4 regions of the Streptomyces sp. NPDC002835 genome follow, and region 4 is predicted to be linked to each of the others. Evidence: riboswitches for the same ligand, from Rfam matches in the RefSeq annotation. Region 4 holds a riboswitch; each other region holds the start of a gene.
What was found. Region 4 has a riboswitch for cobalamin ahead of ACWD01_RS24920 (energy-coupling factor ABC transporter permease). Riboswitches for the same ligand answer to the same signal wherever they lie in the genome.
Positions count from the first base shown of each region.

Region 1: another riboswitch for cobalamin. It lies ahead of ACWD01_RS25100 (FecCD family ABC transporter permease); the one in region 4 lies ahead of ACWD01_RS24920 (energy-coupling factor ABC transporter permease).
Region 2: another riboswitch for cobalamin. It lies ahead of ACWD01_RS02815 (ribonucleoside-diphosphate reductase subunit alpha); the one in region 4 lies ahead of ACWD01_RS24920 (energy-coupling factor ABC transporter permease).
Region 3: another riboswitch for cobalamin. It lies ahead of ACWD01_RS35265 (cobalamin biosynthesis protein); the one in region 4 lies ahead of ACWD01_RS24920 (energy-coupling factor ABC transporter permease).

Region 1 is NZ_JBSFUW010000026.1:19,093-23,654, reverse strand. Features, by position in the region: gene ACWD01_RS25110 (ABC transporter substrate-binding protein) at 1-143, opposite strand, end outside; gene ACWD01_RS25105 (ABC transporter ATP-binding protein) at 159-944, opposite strand; gene ACWD01_RS25100 (FecCD family ABC transporter permease) at 944-2,053, opposite strand; cobalamin riboswitch at 2,157-2,305, opposite strand; gene ACWD01_RS25095 (HAD family hydrolase) at 2,463-3,284, opposite strand; gene ACWD01_RS25090 (TIGR03943 family putative permease subunit) at 3,362-4,087, opposite strand; gene ACWD01_RS25085 (permease) at 4,114-4,562, opposite strand, start outside.
Region 2 is NZ_JBSFUW010000002.1:16,722-21,283, forward strand. Features, by position in the region: gene ACWD01_RS02815 (ribonucleoside-diphosphate reductase subunit alpha) at 1-1,593, opposite strand, end outside; cobalamin riboswitch at 1,725-1,886, opposite strand; gene mctP (monocarboxylate uptake permease MctP) at 1,984-3,618, opposite strand; gene ACWD01_RS02825 (DUF3311 domain-containing protein) at 3,615-3,896, opposite strand; gene ACWD01_RS02830 (GntR family transcriptional regulator) at 4,253-4,562, opposite strand, start outside.
Region 3 is NZ_JBSFUW010000062.1:10,190-14,751, reverse strand. Features, by position in the region: gene ACWD01_RS35270 (cobyric acid synthase) at 1-1,202, opposite strand, end outside; gene ACWD01_RS35265 (cobalamin biosynthesis protein) at 1,199-2,149, opposite strand; cobalamin riboswitch at 2,273-2,408, opposite strand; gene ACWD01_RS35260 (hypothetical protein) at 2,540-2,761, opposite strand; gene ACWD01_RS35255 (anion permease) at 2,774-4,000, opposite strand; gene ACWD01_RS35250 (class II aldolase/adducin family protein) at 4,210-4,562, shown strand, end outside.
Region 4 is NZ_JBSFUW010000025.1:97,306-101,867, reverse strand. Features, by position in the region: gene dhaK (dihydroxyacetone kinase subunit DhaK) at 1-77, shown strand, start outside; gene dhaL (dihydroxyacetone kinase subunit DhaL) at 146-766, shown strand; gene ACWD01_RS24925 (PTS-dependent dihydroxyacetone kinase phosphotransferase subunit DhaM) at 763-1,173, shown strand; cobalamin riboswitch at 1,361-1,556, shown strand; gene ACWD01_RS24920 (energy-coupling factor ABC transporter permease) at 1,587-2,276, shown strand; gene ACWD01_RS24915 (energy-coupling factor ABC transporter substrate-binding protein) at 2,273-2,662, shown strand; gene cbiQ (cobalt ECF transporter T component CbiQ) at 2,669-3,418, shown strand; gene ACWD01_RS24905 (energy-coupling factor ABC transporter ATP-binding protein) at 3,421-4,278, shown strand; gene ACWD01_RS24900 (heavy metal translocating P-type ATPase) at 4,344-4,562, opposite strand, start outside.

The DNA of each region.
Region 1 (4,562 bases), on a different contig from region 4:
TTCTCGATGGTCACCGGGTAGTGGCTGCCGCGTGCCCGGGCACCACCACCCTCCTCGTCCTGGGAAGTGACCTGCGCGCCGCACCCGGTGAGTACCAGGGCGGCGGCGAGTGCGAGTGCGGCGGGGCGTACGGGGTTCGGCATGATGGCCATGGCTCCTCAAGAAGCGGGCTGAGTCGGTGGGAGACGGTCGAAGAGCAGTTGCACGGCGCCGGACTCGGGGTGCGGCACACGGTGCGCCCGTACGCCGAAGACCTCGGCCAGCAACTCGGGTGTGAGCACGTCGTACGGTGCACCGGAGGCGACGATCCGGCCGCTGTCGATGACGTGGAGCAGGTCGCAGTGGAGCGCGGCGAGGTTGAGGTCGTGCAATGCGGTGAGCACGGTCAGCCCACTTCCGCGCACCAGAGCCAGCACTTCCAACTGCTGGGCAATGTCGAGGTGGTTGGTGGGCTCGTCGAGCACCAGTACGCGCGGCTGCTGCGCGAGCGCGCGGGCGATCAGGACCCGTTGCTTCTCGCCGCCGGAGAGGGTGAGGAAGCCGCGGTCGGCGAGGTGGCAGGCGTCCACCCTGACCAGCGCGGCCTCGCACGCCTTCCGGTCCTCGTCGGTGGTCCGGGCCACGGACCGCTGGTGCGGCAGCCGCCCCATCGCCACGACCTCGGCGACCGTGAAGTCGAACTCGGTGACCGCCTCTTGGGGCAGGGCGGCCAGCCGGCGGGCGCCTTCGCGCGCGCTCAGGGAGTGCAGGTCCTCACCGCCGAGCCGGACCGTCCCTGTCGAGGGGCGCAGGGCCCGGTAGACGCAGCGCAACAGCGTGGACTTGCCGCTGCCGTTGGGCCCGACCAGCCCGACGACCTGCCCGCTGCCCGCTCGGAGCGTGACCTCCCGCACCAGCCGCGCGCCGGCGACCTCGACCGTCAGTGCATCGATGTCGATCCGCATCACGCGCCTCCGAAGGTGTAGGAGCGGCGGCGCATCAGCAGGACGAAGCACGGCACGCCGATGACGGCGGTCAGCACGCCCACCGGCAGCTCGACGGGAGCGAGCACCACGCGCGACAGGATGTCCACCCAGATCAGCAGGACGGCGCCCGCGAGTGGGGCGACGGCCAGCAGCCGGCGATGGTCCGCGCCGACCAGCATCCGTGCGGCGTGCGGAACCATCAGGCCGACGAAGCCGATCGCACCGCTCACCGCGACCACGGCCCCCGTGACGGCGGCACAGACCAGGAACAGCTCCTTGCGCAGCCTTCCCGCGTCCACCCCCAGGGCGGCCGCGGTCTCGTCACCCATCGCCAGGGCGTTCAGGCGGCGCGCCGACACAGTGAGGTGGGCGAGGCCGGCGAGCACGGCCCCCGCGGCAATCGGCACGGAGGCCCAGCTGGCTCCGCCGAGACTGCCGAGCAGCCACATCATCGCGGAGCGGGCCGCCTCGCCGCGCTCGGCCGCGAACACCATGAACGTGGTGACGGCCGAGAAGCCGTAGTACATCGCGGTGCCCGTCAGGACGAGCCGCAGCGGGGTCAGACCGTCAGAGGTGCGGGCGATCGCGTACACGAGCACCATGGCGAGGAGCGCGGAGAGGAAGGCCGCCGTGGACAGGGCCCACAAGCCGAGAGCGCCGAAGGCTCCGAAGAGGAGGACGGCGTTGGCGCCGACGGCCGCGCCGGAGGAGATGCCGAGGACGAACGGGTCGGCGAGGGCGTTGCGGACCATTGCCTGCACGGCGACGCCGATGGCGGACAGGCCGGCCCCGACGACCGCGGCCAGCACGGTTCGTGGAAAGCGCAGTTCCCACACGATGGTGTACGCCGAGACTTCGTCGGGGGATATGGATCCGCCGGTCAGCCCGGCCCACAGGTGACGCAGCACCTCTCCCCAGGACAGTCCCGACGCCCCGATCCCCGCCCCACAGACGATGGAGAGCAACAGCACGGTGCACAGGGTGGAGAAGAGAAGGAGCAGTGATACACGCTTGGGCGGCGCGGGGCCGGCGCCGGTACGCGCCGCGTGAGGTGGTGCGGCCGGTTCGAGTTCGAGGGGGGTGGCCATGGGCGGATCGCCTTCGCCTCAGGCCGTGCACCCACGTGAGCACAGGAGCGGCCCGGGACGCGGGGCGCCCTGTGCAGCACCCTCTCGCAGTCCACGGCGAATTGACAGGAGCCATCACCACCGCGGGTAATCGGGCTCACGGGGCCACAAGTTGGGCTCCGCCTACCGTTGCGGGTCAGCGCCGGACTTCCACCGGACTTCCCCCGCGGGGCGGCTTGCAGCATAGCGTGCACGGGAGGGTGACCCTTCCGTCATCGCAAAGATGCCACCCTGATGGGGACTGTGGGAGACACACCGGGGGCATACCCGGCCGCAGCTCTCCAATGAGCGACGCGGGCTCCTTGGTTCGGTGTGCCGGGCCAAGGAGCGAGGGTCTGTCGGCCCCATGGACCGGCCGGACGGTGACGGGTCAAGCACGTGCCCGCGCCGGCAGTCGTGCGGTGGTCTCCATGCCGAGCACGACTTCGCACGCCTGATGAATGGGCACGTGCAGGTGCTGCTGCGCCGTGTGAGCGACGATGGCCTGCGCCAGGGGGTGGCGGGCGTGCAGCTCGCCGGAGGCGGCCAGGCTGAGCACGTCGTCGGCCATGAACCGGTCGCTGAGGCTCACCACGCCCGCCACCAAGGGCTTCCCGAAGGTGAGGGTGCCGGTCTTGTCGAAGACGACGGCCGAGACGCGGCCGATACCCTCCAGCTGGGTGCCGCCCTTGATCAGAGTGCCGCGCCGCGCGCCGTTGCCGATCGCGGCGCTGATGGCGGTGGGAGTGGCGAGACCGGCGGCGCAGGGGCAGGCGATGAGCAGCATGGTCATGGCCCGCCGCGCGTCCCGCACCTCGTCGAGCGCGACCTCGGCCTCGACGCCGCCGTCGCGCACGACCCAGACGCGTTCCTCACCGGTCGTCAGCAGTTGCTCGATGGCGCGACGGGTGCGGCGCAGGGTGAGGGTCTGGAGGAACTCGCCGAGGTCAGGCAGCCACAGCACGGTCAGCGCGACCACGCTCTCGCGGAGCACGAGCGAGATCAGCGTGGCGGCGGTGACCAGGCTGTCCGTCCCCGGTGAACTGCGGCCGCGCAGTGAGCGCAGCGCGCCCCGGAAGAACGGCAGGCCCGTGAACACCACGGTGAGCACGCCGCCCGCGCCGGACGAGCCGAAGCGGAACCGCGGCCTCGTCAGCAGCCGACGCACCGCCACCACCGCCGGCATGGCGCCGCCCACCACGAGCCTGGCCACCTCGCCGGCGGACGAGTCCGGAACGGACCGGGTCGGTACGGACCGGGTCGGTACGGGCCGGCAAAGGCCCGTCGGCCTCAGGGGCTGACGGTGGGCGCTCTGTCGGTGTAGGGGTTTGCCGGTTGAGCGATGCGCTCGACTCGGGCCGTGTCCAGCGCCAACGCCGCCGACCTGGTTCCGAAGGCCCCGCGAGGATGCCATGTACCGGTCACCTTGACCCAGGTGTCGGCAGGTGGTGCCGGTGCGCCGCGGACGGTGACCGCCAACGACTGGGAGTCCGCAGCACAGCAAGCCACGACGAGCCTGGTCAGATCCCAGCCGCCGTCCTTGCGCGGTGTGACGAAACCCTGCATGACGACCGTGCGGCCCTCGAGGCTGCCTGTCTCGTCCTGCTGTACCCGTGCGATGAATTCGGTCAACGACAACGGGACCGGCCCCTCTACCGCGAGGGGTTCGAAACGCTCGTACTCTTCGACGATCAACGGAGTGTCACGAGCGGCGGTGTACGCCCCGAGGGCCGGCGGCGCGAAGAGCAGCAGTGCCAGCGCGGGCGGCAGGAGCAGCCAGCCGACGCGGGATCCGTGTGAGTGATCGTGCCCGTGCTCTGACGGCACCACTTGGCCTGTCCCATCCGTCGCCGTCGTCGCGGCCCTGAGCGATCTGTCGTGAAGAGCGCCGATGAAGCCCGCGACAAGCAGGACGGTCCCCGCGGCGGCGACGTAGGGCTGCAGACTTTCCTTCACATAGCGCAGGCTGATGTCGCTGAACAGGGACACCCGTAGAACACCGGCCCCGAGGACCATGAGCAGCACGTTCTGCACCGTGTGTCTCACAGCAGCCACCACCCGACGAGAGCGCTGCACGCGATGGCGACCACAGCCGTGGCCGCGGAGAACCGCAGGGCGAACCCACGGCCGAACGTACCCGCCTGCAGAGCGATCAGCTTCACGTCCACCATCGGCCCCACCACCATGAACGCGAGCCGGGCAGTGGGCGAGAAGCCGGTGAGGGAGGCGGCGACGAACGCGTCCGCCTCCGAGCAGACAGCCAGCACGACCGCCAGCGCGGCAAGGAAGAGGAGGGACAACCACGGTGAGTCGGAGAACGTCTCCAGTACCGAGCGCGGTACGGCGACGTTGAACGTGGCCGCCGTCATCGCCCCGACGACGAGAAATCCTCCCGCGTGCAGGAAGTCGTGCCGGAACCCGAGCCGGAACTCCTCCCAGCGGCTGTGCCCCTGCCGGTGGCCGGTGTGCCGGGCCGGCATCCGCAGCCATC
Region 2 (4,562 bases), on a different contig from region 4:
CTTCGCCTCGGGGGAGTCGAAGGGCAGCCGCAGTTTGAAGAAGACGTCCTGCAGCCCCATCGCGCCCAGGCCCACCGGACGCCACCGGGCGTTGGACCGGCCGGCCTGCTCGGTCGGGTAGAAGTTGATGTCGACGACCCGGTCGAGGAAGGTCACCGCCGTGCGGACGGTCTCGTCCAGCCGCTCCCAGTCGATGCCGTCGGCGCCGGCTCCCGCGTCGACGAACGCGCCCAGGTTGACCGAGCCCAGGTTGCAGACGGCCGTCTCGCCGTCGTTCGTCACCTCGAGGATCTCGGTGCACAGGTTGGAGGAGTGGACGACCCGGCCGGGCTCCGCCGTCTGGTTGGCGGTGCGGTTGGCGGCGTCCTTGAACGTCATCCAGCCGTTGCCGGTCTGCGCGAGGGTCCGCATCATCCGCCCGTACAGCTCACGGGCCGGGACCGACTTGCGGGCCAGCCCGGCGGCCTCCGCCCGGCGGTACGCGGCGTCGAACTCGTCGCCCCACAGGTCGACCAGCTCGGGCACGTCGACCGGGGAGAACAGCGACCACTCGGTGTCCGCCTCGACGCGCCGCATGAACTCGTCGGGGACCCAGTGCGCGAGGTTCAGGTTGTGCGTACGGCGGGCGTCCTCGCCGGTGTTGTCGCGCAGCTCAAGGAACTCCTCGACGTCCGCGTGCCAGGTCTCCAGGTAGATCGCGGCGGCGCCCTTGCGCCGGCCGCCCTGGTTCACCGCGGCGACGGAGGCGTCGAGGGTCTTCAGGAACGGGACGATCCCGTTGGAGTGCCCGTTGGTGCCCCGGATGAGTGAACCGCGGGCGCGGATGCGGGAGTACGAGAGGCCGATGCCGCCGGCGTGCTTGGAGAGGCGGGCGACCTGGTGGTAGCGGTCGTAGATCGAGTCCAACTCGTCGAGCGGCGAGTCCAGCAGATAGCAGGACGACATCTGCGGGTGACGGGTACCGGAGTTGAAGAGGGTGGGCGAGGACGGCAGATAGTCGAGCCGGCTCATCAGCCGGTACAGCGCGGCCACTTCGTCCACCGCGGGCTCGGTGTCGTCCGCGGCGAGGCCGGAGGCGACGCGCAGCATGAAGTGCTGGGGGGTCTCGATCACCCGGCGGGTGATCGGGTGCCGCAGCAGATAGCGGCTGTAGAGCGTCCGCAGCCCGAAGTAGCCGAACCGGTCGTCCCCCTCGGGGTCGATCAGCGCGTCGAGCCGGTCCGCGTGCAGTGCGGTGAACGAGGCCGTGCGGTCGGCGATCAGGCCCTCGCGGTGGCCGACGGCGACCGAGGCGGAGAAGCACACCGCGCCCTGCCCGGCGGCCTCCGTCGCGATCGTGCGGGTGAGCAGACGCGCGGCCAGCTTGGAGTACGCGGGGTCCTCGGAGATGAGGCCGGCGGCGGCGTCGGTGGCGAGGGAGCGCAGTTCGGCCTCGTCGGACCCGGCGTGCCGGCCGCGCAGCGCGGCGGCGGCGACCCTGCCCGGGTCGGTGTCGGCCAGGTCGGCCGTGAGGTCCGTCAGGAGCCGCAGCAGCACGGTCCCGGGGCCGTCCTGCTGGGTCGCTGAAGCCGGATCGGCTGGCGCGATGGTCATGTGGTGCTCTCCCTCGCTCGGCTCTGGACCGGCGGGAGGCGGGGGCCGTGGCGGCGCGTACCTGGGCAGCACGGCGCACGGCGTCCACCGGCCCAACCGCGAGGCCCGGACGTCTGGCATCCGGATCGGTCGAACCGGATGCGCCGTCGGCAGGTCGTCGGACTCGAAACGGGTACGGCAAAGCGCACCGGATCACACCGTTGCGGGACAGTTCCGGATTCGCACCGGATTCCCCTGCAGTGACAGCGAGATGAGCATACATGTGGGGGCGGGCCGGGAGTGCCACCCCCACATGTTGTGTCTGCGGGCGGAAGTTGAGGTGACGGTCCACCGCGATACGAGAAGGGGCCGCCGGGAGGTCCGGCGGCCCCTTCTCGGTCGTGTGCGGTGTCAGTGACCGCCGGGCGCGCCCGCCGTGGCCGGCGGGAGCTCGACCTTGACGCCCGGGTCGCCCGCGTCCGCGGTGTAGTCGGACGGGCTGGTCTCGTCGATGCCCTCGGGGGCCTTGGCCGCCCGCATGACGAAGGTGAGGACCACGGTCACGACCACGTTCAGCACGAACGCGGTGAGACCGATGTAGCCGATCTGGCCGATGAACGGGATCGCGTCGGACGAGCCGCCGAAGTGCTTCTGCGTCGGGCTCGCGACGTTGTAGGCGGAGATGGTGCCGTAGAGCATGCCGACCGCCCAGCCGCCGATCAGTGCCCAGCGGTGGAACCAGCGGGTGAACAGACCGCCGACCAGCGCCGGGAACGTCTGCAGGATCCAGATTCCGCCCAGCAGCTGGAAGTTGATCGCCACGGTCTTGTCCATGGTGAGGACGAAGACCAGGGCGCCCACCTTCACCAGCAGCGAGACCAGCTTGGAGACCTTGGTCTCCTGGGCCGGGGTCGCGTCGGGCCGGATGAAGTCCTTGTAGATGTTCCGGGTGAACAGGTTGGCCGCGGCGATCGACATGATGGCCGCGGGGACCAGCGCGCCGATGCCGATGGCGGCGAAGGCGACGCCCGCGAACCAGGCGGGGAACATGTTTTCGAACAGCTGCGGGATGGCCAGCTGGCCGTTCTTGACGTTCACCCCGGCCGCGATCGCCATGAAACCGAGCAGCGCCAGCAGCCCGAGCATCACCGAATACAGCGGCAGGATCGTGGTGTTGCGGCGGATCACCTCACGGCTGCGCGAGGACAGCGTCGCCGTGATGGAGTGCGGGTACATGAAGAGGGCCAGCGCGGAGCCGACCGCCAGCGTGGCATAGCCCCAGTGCGCCATCTCGCCGGGCACCAGCGCGCCGGTGGGCTTGCCCGTAGCCTCGTTGACCTGGGAGAACTTCTCCCCGGCCGCGGCGAAGATATTGTCGAAGCCGCCCAGCTTGATCGGGATGTAGATGATCGCCACCGCGATGACGATGTAGATCAGGGTGTCCTTGACGAACGCGATGAGCGCCGGCGCACGCAGTCCGGAGGAGTACGTGTAGGCCGCCAGCACGCCGAAGGCGATCAGCAGCGGCAGGTCCTTGACGAACCAGTTGGTCGTCTCGCCGCCGCCGACGCCCATCACGTCGAGCACGGCCTGGATGCCGACCAGTTGGAGCGCGATGTACGGCATCGTGGCGAGCAGGCCGGTGAGCGCGACCGCCAGCGACAGGCCCTTGGAGCCGAACCGGCCGCGGACGAAGTCGGAGGTCGTCACGTATCCGTGCTTGTGCGACACCGACCACAGACGCGGCAGGAAGGTGAAGATCAGCGGGTAGACGAGGATCGTGTACGGGACGGCGAAGAAGCCGGCCGCGCCCGCCGCGTAGATGGCCGCCGGCACGGCGACGAAGGTGTATGCGGTGTACAGGTCGCCGCCGAGCAGGAACCAGGTCACCCAGGTGCCGAACGAGCGGCCGCCGAGGCCCCATTCGTCGAGGGTGTTCTCGTTCGCGGCCCTGCGCCAGCGCGCGGCCAGGAAGCCCATGACCGTGACGGCCACGAAGAAGAAGATGAAGACGGCGAGTGCGACGCCGTTCACGCCGTCCTTCACTGCGACGCACCCCCCTTGCGGCCGCGCTGGTCACGCTGCCACAGCTTGTAGGCGATCATCGTCAGGACCGCCGAGATCAGCACCCAGAGCATCTGGTACCAGTAGAAGAACGGCATGCCGATGAAAGTCGGTTCGACCTTCGCGTAGGAGCCGACCCAGAGCATCGCCACGAAAGGCGCGAAGAGGCAGAGGGCGATGATCACGCGTACCGGTGTGACGACCGGTTGTTTCGCTTCGGGCGCTTGTGGCGCTTCGGGCGCATCGGGTGCTGCTGACATGCGACTCCGTCCCCTTACTGCTCACTTGTAATGCGCACGAAATCTAGGCGAGGCGTTCTCGCGGAGTCACCCCCGGTTCGTATATCGGTACGGCAAAGACTTGGCTACGGGGCGCCCAAAACATGACATGGCGCCGCAACAGGTTGCGGCGCCATGTATGTCGAGCCGGGCCCGGCTCAGCCGTTCGGCCGCTTCAGCCTCGCCACGCTGCGAATTCCCGGGGGGCAACCCCCGGACCCCCGGCAATGCTCCGAGCCGGGCCCGGGTCAGCCGTTCGGCCTCTTGAGCCTCGCCACGCTGCGAATTCCCGGGGGGCAACCCCCGGACCCCCGGCAATGTTCCGAGCCGGGCCCGGGTCAGCCGTTCGGCCTCTTGAGCCTCGCCACGAACTTGTAGCGGTCGCCCCGGTAGACCGAGCGGACCCACTCCACGGGCTCGCCGCGGGCGTCCAGCGAGTGGCGCGAGAGCATCAGCATCGGCAGGCCCACGTCCGTGCCGAGCAGTCCCGCCTCGCGAGGGGTGGCGAGCGATGTCTCGATCGTCTCCTCGGCCTCCGCGAGATGGACGTCGTACACCTCGGCCAGTGCCGTGTAGAGCGAGGTGTACTTGACCAGGCTGCGGCGCAGCGCCGGGAAGCGCTTGGCCGACAGGTGCGTGGTCTCGATG
Region 3 (4,562 bases), on a different contig from region 4:
ACACCGTGATGGATCTCGTAGCCCTCGACCCGCTCCCCGAGCGCCTCGCCGACCGGTCTGGCCAGGCACTTTTCGCGCGCGAACCGCACCCGTACCGGCAGCAGCCCGAGCCCCGCGACCTCGCCGGCCCTCGACTCGACGTCGTCCTCGATGTGCTCGCCGAGCGCCTGGAAGCCGCCGCAGACGCCCAGCACCGGCCGGCCTTCCGCCGCCCGCCGTGCCAGGGCGTCCGCCAGCCCGCGTTCCCGCAGCCACGCCAGCGCCCTGACCGTCCCCCGGGTGCCGGGGACCACCACCAGGTCGGCGTCCACGAGCTCCTCCGCGCGGTCCACGAACCGCACCACGACGCCCGGTTCGGCCGCCAGCGCGTCCACATCGGTGAAGTTCGACATCAGCGGCACCGCGCACACCGCGACCCGCAGCACGTCCTGGCCGACGGGCGCGGCGACCACCGACTCCCGTACCGCGCCGCGCAGGGACACCCTCAGGCCGTCCTCCTCGTCGATGCCGAGTCCGTGCGCGTACGGCAGGACACCGTAGGTCGGCCGTCCGGTGAGGCTGCGCAGCATGTTGAGCCCCGGCTCCAGCAGCGACACGTCGCCGCGGAACTTGTTGACCAGATACCCCGCCACGAGCGACTGGTCCTCGGGGCTCAGCAGCGCCGTCGTACCGAAGAACTGCGCGAACACCCCTCCCCGGTCGATGTCGCCGACCACCAGCACCGGCAGCCGGGCCGCCCGCGCGATGCCCATGTTCACGATGTCCGTGCGCCGCAGATTGATCTCGGCCGGACTGCCCGCCCCTTCACAGATCACAGCGTCGTACGTGCCCCGCAGCTCATCCAGGCACGCCATGACCGGTTCGAAAAGCTCGCGTTGCCGGTTCCCGTGATAGCCCCTCGCGCTCATCTCGCCGACGGGCCTGCCCATCAGCACCACTTGGCTGGAGCGGTCGCCGCCGGGCTTGAGCAGTACGGGGTTCATCAGCGCGGTCGGCTCCACGCGGGCGGCCTGCGCCTGCATCGCCTGGGCCCGCCCGATCTCCGCGCCCTCACGCGTCACGAACGAATTGAGGGACATGTTCTGCCCCTTGAACGGCGCGACCTTCACCCCCTGCCGCACCAGCCACCGGCAGATCCCGGCCGTGACGACGCTCTTGCCCGCGTCCGAGGTGGTTCCCGCGACCAGCAGCCCACCGCTCATGCCCGTCTCCGTTTCAGTGCCCCAGCGCCGAGCCGTGCGCCCGCGCAGACCGCCAGGGCCAGCAGCCCCACTCGGCGCGAAAGCCGCACCGCCCGACCGATGTCGCCGAACTCCACCGCGCGGCCCTCCCCGCACAGCACCGGCCGGTGCTCGACCCGGCCGCCGTAGGAGAGGGTCCCACCCAGCCGTACGCCGAGGGCGCCCGCGAAGGACGCCTCCACGGGGCCCGCGTTGGGGCTCGGGTGCTTGGCGGCATCCGCCCGCCAGGCCCGCACGGCGCCTCGCGGGTCCGGCCCGCAGAGGGCCGCCAGCACGGCGGTCAGCCGGGCGCCGGGCCAGCCGGCGACGTCGTCGAGGCGGGCCGAGGCCCAGCCGTAGCGCCGGTAGCGCGGCGACCTGTGGCCGACCATCGCGTCCAGGGTGTTCACCGCCCGGAAGCCCACCAGCCCGGGCACGCCCGCCACGGCGCCCCACACGAGGGCGCCGACGACCGCGTCCGAGGTGTTCTCGGCGACGGACTCCACGACGGCGCGGGCGATCTGCTGCTCGTCCAGTGCCTGCGGGTCGCGGCCGCACAGATGGGGCAGCCGCTCGCGCGCGGCCTCGACGTCCCCGGCCGCCAGCGCCTCTCCGACGGCCGCGGCCTCGCGGCCGAGCGTCGTGCCCCCGACGACGGCCCAGGTCGCGGCGGCGGTCAGGGCCAGCGAGGCGGCGGGGGAGCGGCGTACGGCACGGGCGGCCAGGGCCGCCACGGCCACGGCTCCGCCGGCGCACACCGCGGTGTGCAGGGCGCCCCGGCCCCGGTGGTCACGCCACAGCGCACGCTCGACGGCGCCCGCGGCCCGCCCGAAGACGGCGACCGGGTGCCCCCGGCGGGGATCGCCCAGGAGCCGGTCGCCGACGAGGCCGGCCGCGGCGCCGTACAGGAAGATCCGGTCGGCGCGCACGTGATCAGCCGTCCGAGGGGAGATGTCCGCAGGGACGGGATCCGAGAGGCAAGGCAGGCAGTGCAGACAGGGCAGTACCGCGGCCGGGCATGGCAGGAGTCCTCACTCAGGGTCCGCGCCCTGGTTCGACGTGACCGGCGGCGAGAGTTCCTGGCTCCCCGGGGTGGTGTCCCCGGGTGACAGTGGCGGGACCGCGCCGGATTCGCACCGGACTTCCTCTTCTGCCGCCGTAGATGGCCCCGGCAGTCCACCATGTGCGCGAACGCCCGTCAACTCACCCTTGACCTGCGGCGGGACAGTGTGCGCAGTCCCACACGGGCGCACACGCGAAGGCCGGGCCGGACGCGCCCGCAGGTGCGTCCGGCCCGGCCTCCGTGCGGATACGGGACGTCAGGTGACGATCAGATAGATCCCGTAGGACACCGCCGCCGCGCAGAGCGCGAAGCACGCGTACGCGCCGGTGCGGGTCAGTACGGCGGAGCCGGCGGTCTGTGTGCCGGACCCCTGCTTGCTCAGGCCCACGATGCCCAGGGTGAACAGGCCCACCAGGGCGACGGTGGCGACGAGGCTCACGCCGAACACGGAGCCGAGGGCTACCCAGTCGATCTTCATGCTGCTGCTTCCTTACACCGCGGCCGGACGGACCGGCTCGGGGTCGGCGGGGGCCGGGACAGTGGTCTTCAGTTCGCCGGCGGGCGGCGGGGTGACGGCCGTGACGGCGTCCGTGACGACGTCCGCGGGCTCCTCGGTGTCGACGTCGTTGACGTTGGTGTGGTCGACGACCTGACGGCGCGAGATGAACCAGATCGCGATGCAGGAGCCGACGAGGAAGACGGCGACGGCCGCGACACCCCAGCCGCCCTGCTTGGTGACGTACTCCGACATCGCCGCGACGAGTCCGGCGGCCGGCAGGGTCAGACCCCAGGCCACGAACATCCGGGTGGCGGTCGACCAGCGGACCACGCCGCCCTTGCGGCCGAGGCCCGCGCCCATGACGGCGCCGGAGCAGGAGTGCGTGGTCGACAGCGAGAAGCCGAGGTTCGAGGAGGCGAGGATGACGCTGGCCGCGCTGGTCTGGGCGGCGAAGCCCTGCTGCGGCTGGAGGTCCGTGAGGCCCTTGCCCATGGTGCGGATGATGCGCCAGCCGCCGAGGTAGGTGCCGAGCGCGATCGCCACACCGGCCGAGACGATGACCCACATCGGGGGGTTGGACCCGGGGGCGAGGACATTGCCGGCGACCAGGGCGAGCGTGATGATGCCCATGGTCTTCTGGGCGTCGTTGGTGCCGTGCGCCAGGGAGACGAGACCGGCGGATGCGATCTGACCGGCGCGGTACCCCTTGGCGGTGGCCTTCGCGTCGGTGTTCCTGTCGACCCGGTACGTCAGCCGCGCCGCCAGCATGGCGGCGAGACCGGCCACGACGGGCGCGGCGATGGCCGGGATGAGCACCTTGGTGACGACGACGCCGCCGTTGACCCCGGCGAAGCCGACCGAGGCGACCGTGGCGCCGATCAGACCGCCCATGAGGGCGTGCGACGAACTGGACGGCAGGCCCACCAGCCAGGTGAGCAGGTTCCACAGGATGGCGCCGACGAGCGCCGCGAAGATGACTTCAGGTGTGATGCCTGATTCGTCGACCAGTCCGCTGGAGATGGTCTTGGCGACCTCCACGGAGAGGAAAGCGCCGACGAGGTTCAGAACGGCGGACATGGCCACCGCGGTCTTCGGCTTCATTGCGCCGGTCGAGATGGTCGTCGCCATCGCGTTGGCGGTGTCGTGGAAACCGTTCGTGAAATCGAACACGAGCGCTGTCACGATCACGATCGCGAGCAGCAGTGTGATGTGTTCCATTTACCCAGGCAATCGTTTGACGTCATTGACGCGAGGACCGTAGGCAACCTGAATGAACGGAAGGTGAACTGGGTCGGACTTCGCGGTGTCCCCAAGTGGGGTCGGCTGATTCCGCTTGTCCGATTTTCGGCCCCGGTGGCGCTCACAGCAGCCACTCGAACACCCTCCGTGTCGCCGAGGCCGCGCACCCGGCTGGCAGGATCGCCGCCATGACTGATGAGGCGACCGGTGCGGCGACCGGCCAGGCACGGCGGAACGGCATCGAGCAGACCTGGCGGGAGCTCGTGGACACCGCCCGCAGAACGGCGGCCGAAGGACTCGTCGTCGGCACCTCGGGCAACGTCTCGGTCCGGGTCGGCGAGGTGGTTCTTGTCACGCCGAGCGGAGTGCCCTACGACCGGCTCACGGACCGCGACACCGTCGCTGTCGACCTCGACGGCACGCAGGTCCTCGGAGTTCTGAAGCCCACCAGCGAACTGCCCCTGCACCTGGCGATCCACCGCGAGACCGGCGCGCGCGCCGTCGTGCACACCCACGCCGTCCACGCGACGGCGGTCTCCAC
Region 4 (4,562 bases):
TCTGCCAGGTAGACGAGGAGCTGCTCAGGCTGTGGGACGCGCCGGTGCGGACACCGGCTCTGCGCTGGGGGTCGTGACGGCCTGCGTCCCCGATGCCGTCGTCCCTCGTACCGACCGAACCGACCCGACTCACCAGGGAGTTCCTGTGCTCGACGCCGAATTCTTCCGCCGCTGGCTGGCCGCGGTCGCAGCCGCCGTGGACCGGGAGGCGGACCGACTGACCGAGTTGGACTCGGCGATCGGTGACGCGGATCACGGCAGCAATCTCCGGCGCGGTTTCACGGCCGTCGGCACCGCGCTGGAGAAGGAGCCGCCGGCGACGCCCGGCGCAGTCCTGATGCTGGCCGGACGGCAGTTGGTGTCGACAGTCGGCGGCGCGTCGGGCCCGCTGTACGGGACGCTGCTGCGGCGCACCGGCAAGGCGCTGGGCGACGACGCGGAGGTGACTCCCGCGCAGCTCGCGGAGGCGCTGCGGACGGGGGTCGCCGCGGTGGCGCAGCTGGGCGGCGCGAAGGCGGGCGACAAGACGATGCTGGACGCCCTCGAGCCGGCGGTCGCGGCGCTCGGCGACAGTACCGAGTCGTTCGCCGCGGCCCGCGAGGCGGCCGAGCAGGGGGCCCTGGCGACGGTGCCGTTGCAGGCGCGCAAGGGCAGGGCGAGCTATCTCGGTGAGCGCAGCATCGGCCACCAGGACCCCGGAGCCACGTCGTCCGCCCTGCTGGTCGCCGCGCTCGCCGAGACGGCGGAGGCGGTGGAGGCGCCATGAGCGACGCCGGACAGGTCGGGATCGTGCTGGTCTCGCACAGCAGGGAGGTGGCCGCCGCCGTCGCCGAACTGGCCAAGGGCCTCGCGGGCGGCGGCGGTACGGCCCCGGTGGCGCCGGCCGGCGGCACCCCGGACGGTGGTCTCGGCACCAGCGCCGAGCTGATCACCGCGGCAGCGGAGCAGGTCGACGGCGGCGCCGGCGTCGCGGTCCTGGTGGACCTGGGCAGCGCCGTGCTGACGGTCAAGGCGCTGCTGGCCGAGGGCGACGAACTGCCCGACGGGACCCGGCTGGTGGACGCGCCGTTCGTGGAGGGCGCGGTGGCGGCCCTGGTGACGGCCTCCGCGGGGGCCGACCTGGACGCGGTGGAGGCGGCGGCCTCGGAGGCGTACGACTACCGCAAGGTGTGACGTACGGCCGCGGCAAGCTCTGAGGCACCGCGGCCCGCGAACCGCGCGTACGACCGCCCCAGACCCCGACGTACCGCGGCCGCGAGCGGCCCCCGAACGCCCGCCCCCGGCCCGGATGTGGCGAACGGCTCACCCCGCCGCGGCCCGGTGCGCCCGTGCGCGGCTTGTGATGTCGCTGGTCGGCGCATTACTGTCACGGGGCCTTGGTGTTCGGGAAACCGGTGCGGTACCGGTGCGGCCCTCGCCACTGTGATCGGGAAGTCCGGCTCCGACCCCTCACGGGGAGCCACTGGGACACCGCGCCTGCGCGTGGTGCCCGGGAAGGCGGAGTACGGGCGGCATGACCCGTCAGCCAGGAGACCGGCCAGGGTGCGTTGTCCATCCACGAGGTGCTGGAGAGGGTCTCCCACATCATGCATATAGCCGAGGGGTATCTGCCCCCGCTGCACGCGGCCGCCTGGGGCGTCGCGTCCGCCCCGTTCGTCGTCCACGGCGTACGCGCCCTGACCCGCGAGGTCAGGTCCAATCCCGATTCGACCCTGCTGCTCGGCGCGGCGGGCGCCTTCACGTTCGTCCTGTCGGCGCTGAAGATCCCGTCGGTGACGGGCAGCTGCTCGCACCCGACCGGTACCGGTCTCGGCGCGATCCTGTTCAGACCGCCGATCATGGCGGTGCTCGGCACGATCACGCTGCTCTTCCAGGCCCTGCTGCTGGCGCACGGCGGTCTGACCACGCTCGGCGCCAACGTCTTCTCGATGGCGGTCGTCGGCCCCTGGGCGGGGTACGGGGTGTACCGGCTGCTGCGCCGGTCCGGGGCGCCGCTGATGGTGAGCGTGTTCTTCGGCGCGTTCACCGCCGACCTGTCCACGTACTGCGTGACCACCGTCCAACTCGCGCTCGCCTTCCCCGACCCCGGCAGCGGTGTCGCGGGCTCGCTGGCGAAGTTCGGCGGGATCTTCGCCCTCACCCAGATCCCGCTGGCGGTCAGCGAGGGCCTGCTCACCGTGCTGGTGATGCGGCTGCTCAGCCGGTCCAGCAAAGGCGAACTGACCAGGCTCGGCGTACTGGTTCCGGGTACGAAGAAGGAGGCCACGGTCCGATGAGCCGTAACGCGAGGATCAACACCCTGCTCCTGCTGGCCGTTGCGGCCCTGGCCGTCCTGCCCCTGGTCCTGGGACTCGGGGACCACAAGGCGGAACCGTTCACCGGCGCGGACGGGGAGGCCGAGGCGGCGATCACGGAGCTCGAACCGGACTACGAGCCCTGGTTCTCCCCGCTGTACGAACCGCCGTCCGGCGAGGTCGAGTCGGCGCTGTTCTCCCTGCAGGCGGCGCTCGGCGCCGGCGTGCTGGCGTACTACTTCGGGCTGCGCCGGGGCCGGCGGCAGGGCGAGGAGCGGGCGAAGGAGGCGCAGGGGAAAGAGGCACAGGCGAAGGAGCCGGCGAAAGCCGCCGCCGAGGACTCCGACACCGCCGCGCCCCCGGCGTAGCCGCCGATGCTTCCCATCGACGTGGCGGCGCACAGCAGCAGCTGGCGCCGCCGCCACCCGTGCGAGAAGGCCGCCCTCGGGGTCGGTCTGACGGTGACGGCCGTCTGTCTGCCGCCGTGGCCCGGCGCCGTCCTCGTCGCCGCGGCCACGCTCGCCGTGCTGCTCGGCCCGGCGGGGGTGGCGCCCCGCCGGCTCTGGCGGGCGTTCCGTATCCCGCTGGGGTTCTGTGTCACCGGGGCCGTACCGCTGCTGTTCGCGGTCGGCGGCCCGGACGGCCTGGTCGCGTTCGCGCCGGACGGGCCGGGACAGGCGGCGCGGCTGCTGCTGCGCACGTCCGCGGCCTCGCTGGGCGTTCTGCTGTTCGCCTTCACGACGCCGATGTCCGACCTGCTGCCGCGGCTGGTGAAGGCGGGCGTGCCGCCCGCGGTGGTCGACGTGGCGCTTGTCATGTACCGGATCAGTTTTCTGCTGCTCGACGCCGTGGCGAACATCCGCCAGGCCCAGGCCGCCCGCCTCGGCCACACGACGCGAGCCGCCGCCTGGCGCTCGCTCGCGGGGCTCGGGGCGACGGCCTTCGTGCGCGCCTTCGACCGGGCGAGCCGGCTGCAGACGGGGCTCGCGGGCCGCGGCTACGACGGCACCCTGCGGGTGCTGGTGCCGCCGGCCACGGTGTCCCGCCCGTTCCTCGCCTGGGTCGCCGCGCTGCTGACCGGGATCGTCGTCCTCACTCTCGTGCTCGAAAGGTACGCCCTGTGATCGTGGAACTCGTCGACGCCGGTTACGCCTACGAGGACGGCCCGGCCGTGCTCACCGGCATCGGCCTCGGCCTCGCGGAGGGCAGGTCGACCGCGCTGCTCGGACGCAACGGCAGCGGCAAGACGACCCTGTTGCGGCTGCTGAGCGGCGGGCTGCGGCCCGCGGCCGGCCGGCTGCGCCTGGGCGGCGAGCCGGTGACCTACGACCGGGCCGGGCTGACCCGGCTCCGCACGACGGTGCAGCTGGTCCTGCAGGACCCGGACGACCAGCTGTTCGCGGCGTCCGTCGAGCAGGACGTGTCGTTCGGTCCGATGAACCTCGGGCTGGCGGAGGAAGAGGTACGGGCCCGGGTGGACGAGTCGCTGGCCGCGATGGACATCGTGGCGCTGCGGGACCGGCCCACGCATCTGCTCTCGTACGGGCAGCGCAAACGGGCCGTGATCGCCGGCGCGGTGGCGATGCGGCCGCGGGTGCTGATCCTGGACGAGCCGACCGCGGGGCTGGATCCGCACGGGCAGGAGCGGCTGCTCGACGTGCTGGACGGTCTGCGCGCGGCGGGGACGACGGTGGTCATGGCGACGCACGACGTCGATCTCGCCCTGCGCTGGGCCGACGACGCCGCCGTGCTGACGCCGGACGGCCTGCGGACCGGCCCGGCGGCCGGACTCCTCTCGGACCACGCGTTGTTGGAGTCGGCGCGGCTGCGGATGCCGTGGGGGACGGCGGTCGCGGAGCTGCTGCGGGCGCAGGGGCTGCTGGACGGGGGCGAAGGTCCGCGGACGGCGGAGGAGTTGGCGGCGTGGACACGGGCCGCCTCCTCCCCCGCCGGGCCGGCTCCCCGTACCTCCTCCCGGGGCTGACGCCCGGCACCCGCGACCGGGTACGGGACGGTCACCGGGCCGGGTCGCGGGGTTCGCGCCGTACGTCACGCCGCCGCCGCGTCGCGCCAGGCCGACTCCCGCAGCAGCCTCAGGCCGTTGAGGCCCACCAGGACCGTGGAGCCCTCGTGGCCCGCGACGCCGAGCGGGAGCGGAAGGTGCCAGGCGAGGTCCCAGACGACCAGGACGCCGATGCACACGGAGGCGATGACGAGGTTCTGCACGACCAGCCGGCGGGCCCGGCGTGACAGGGCCACGACCGCCGG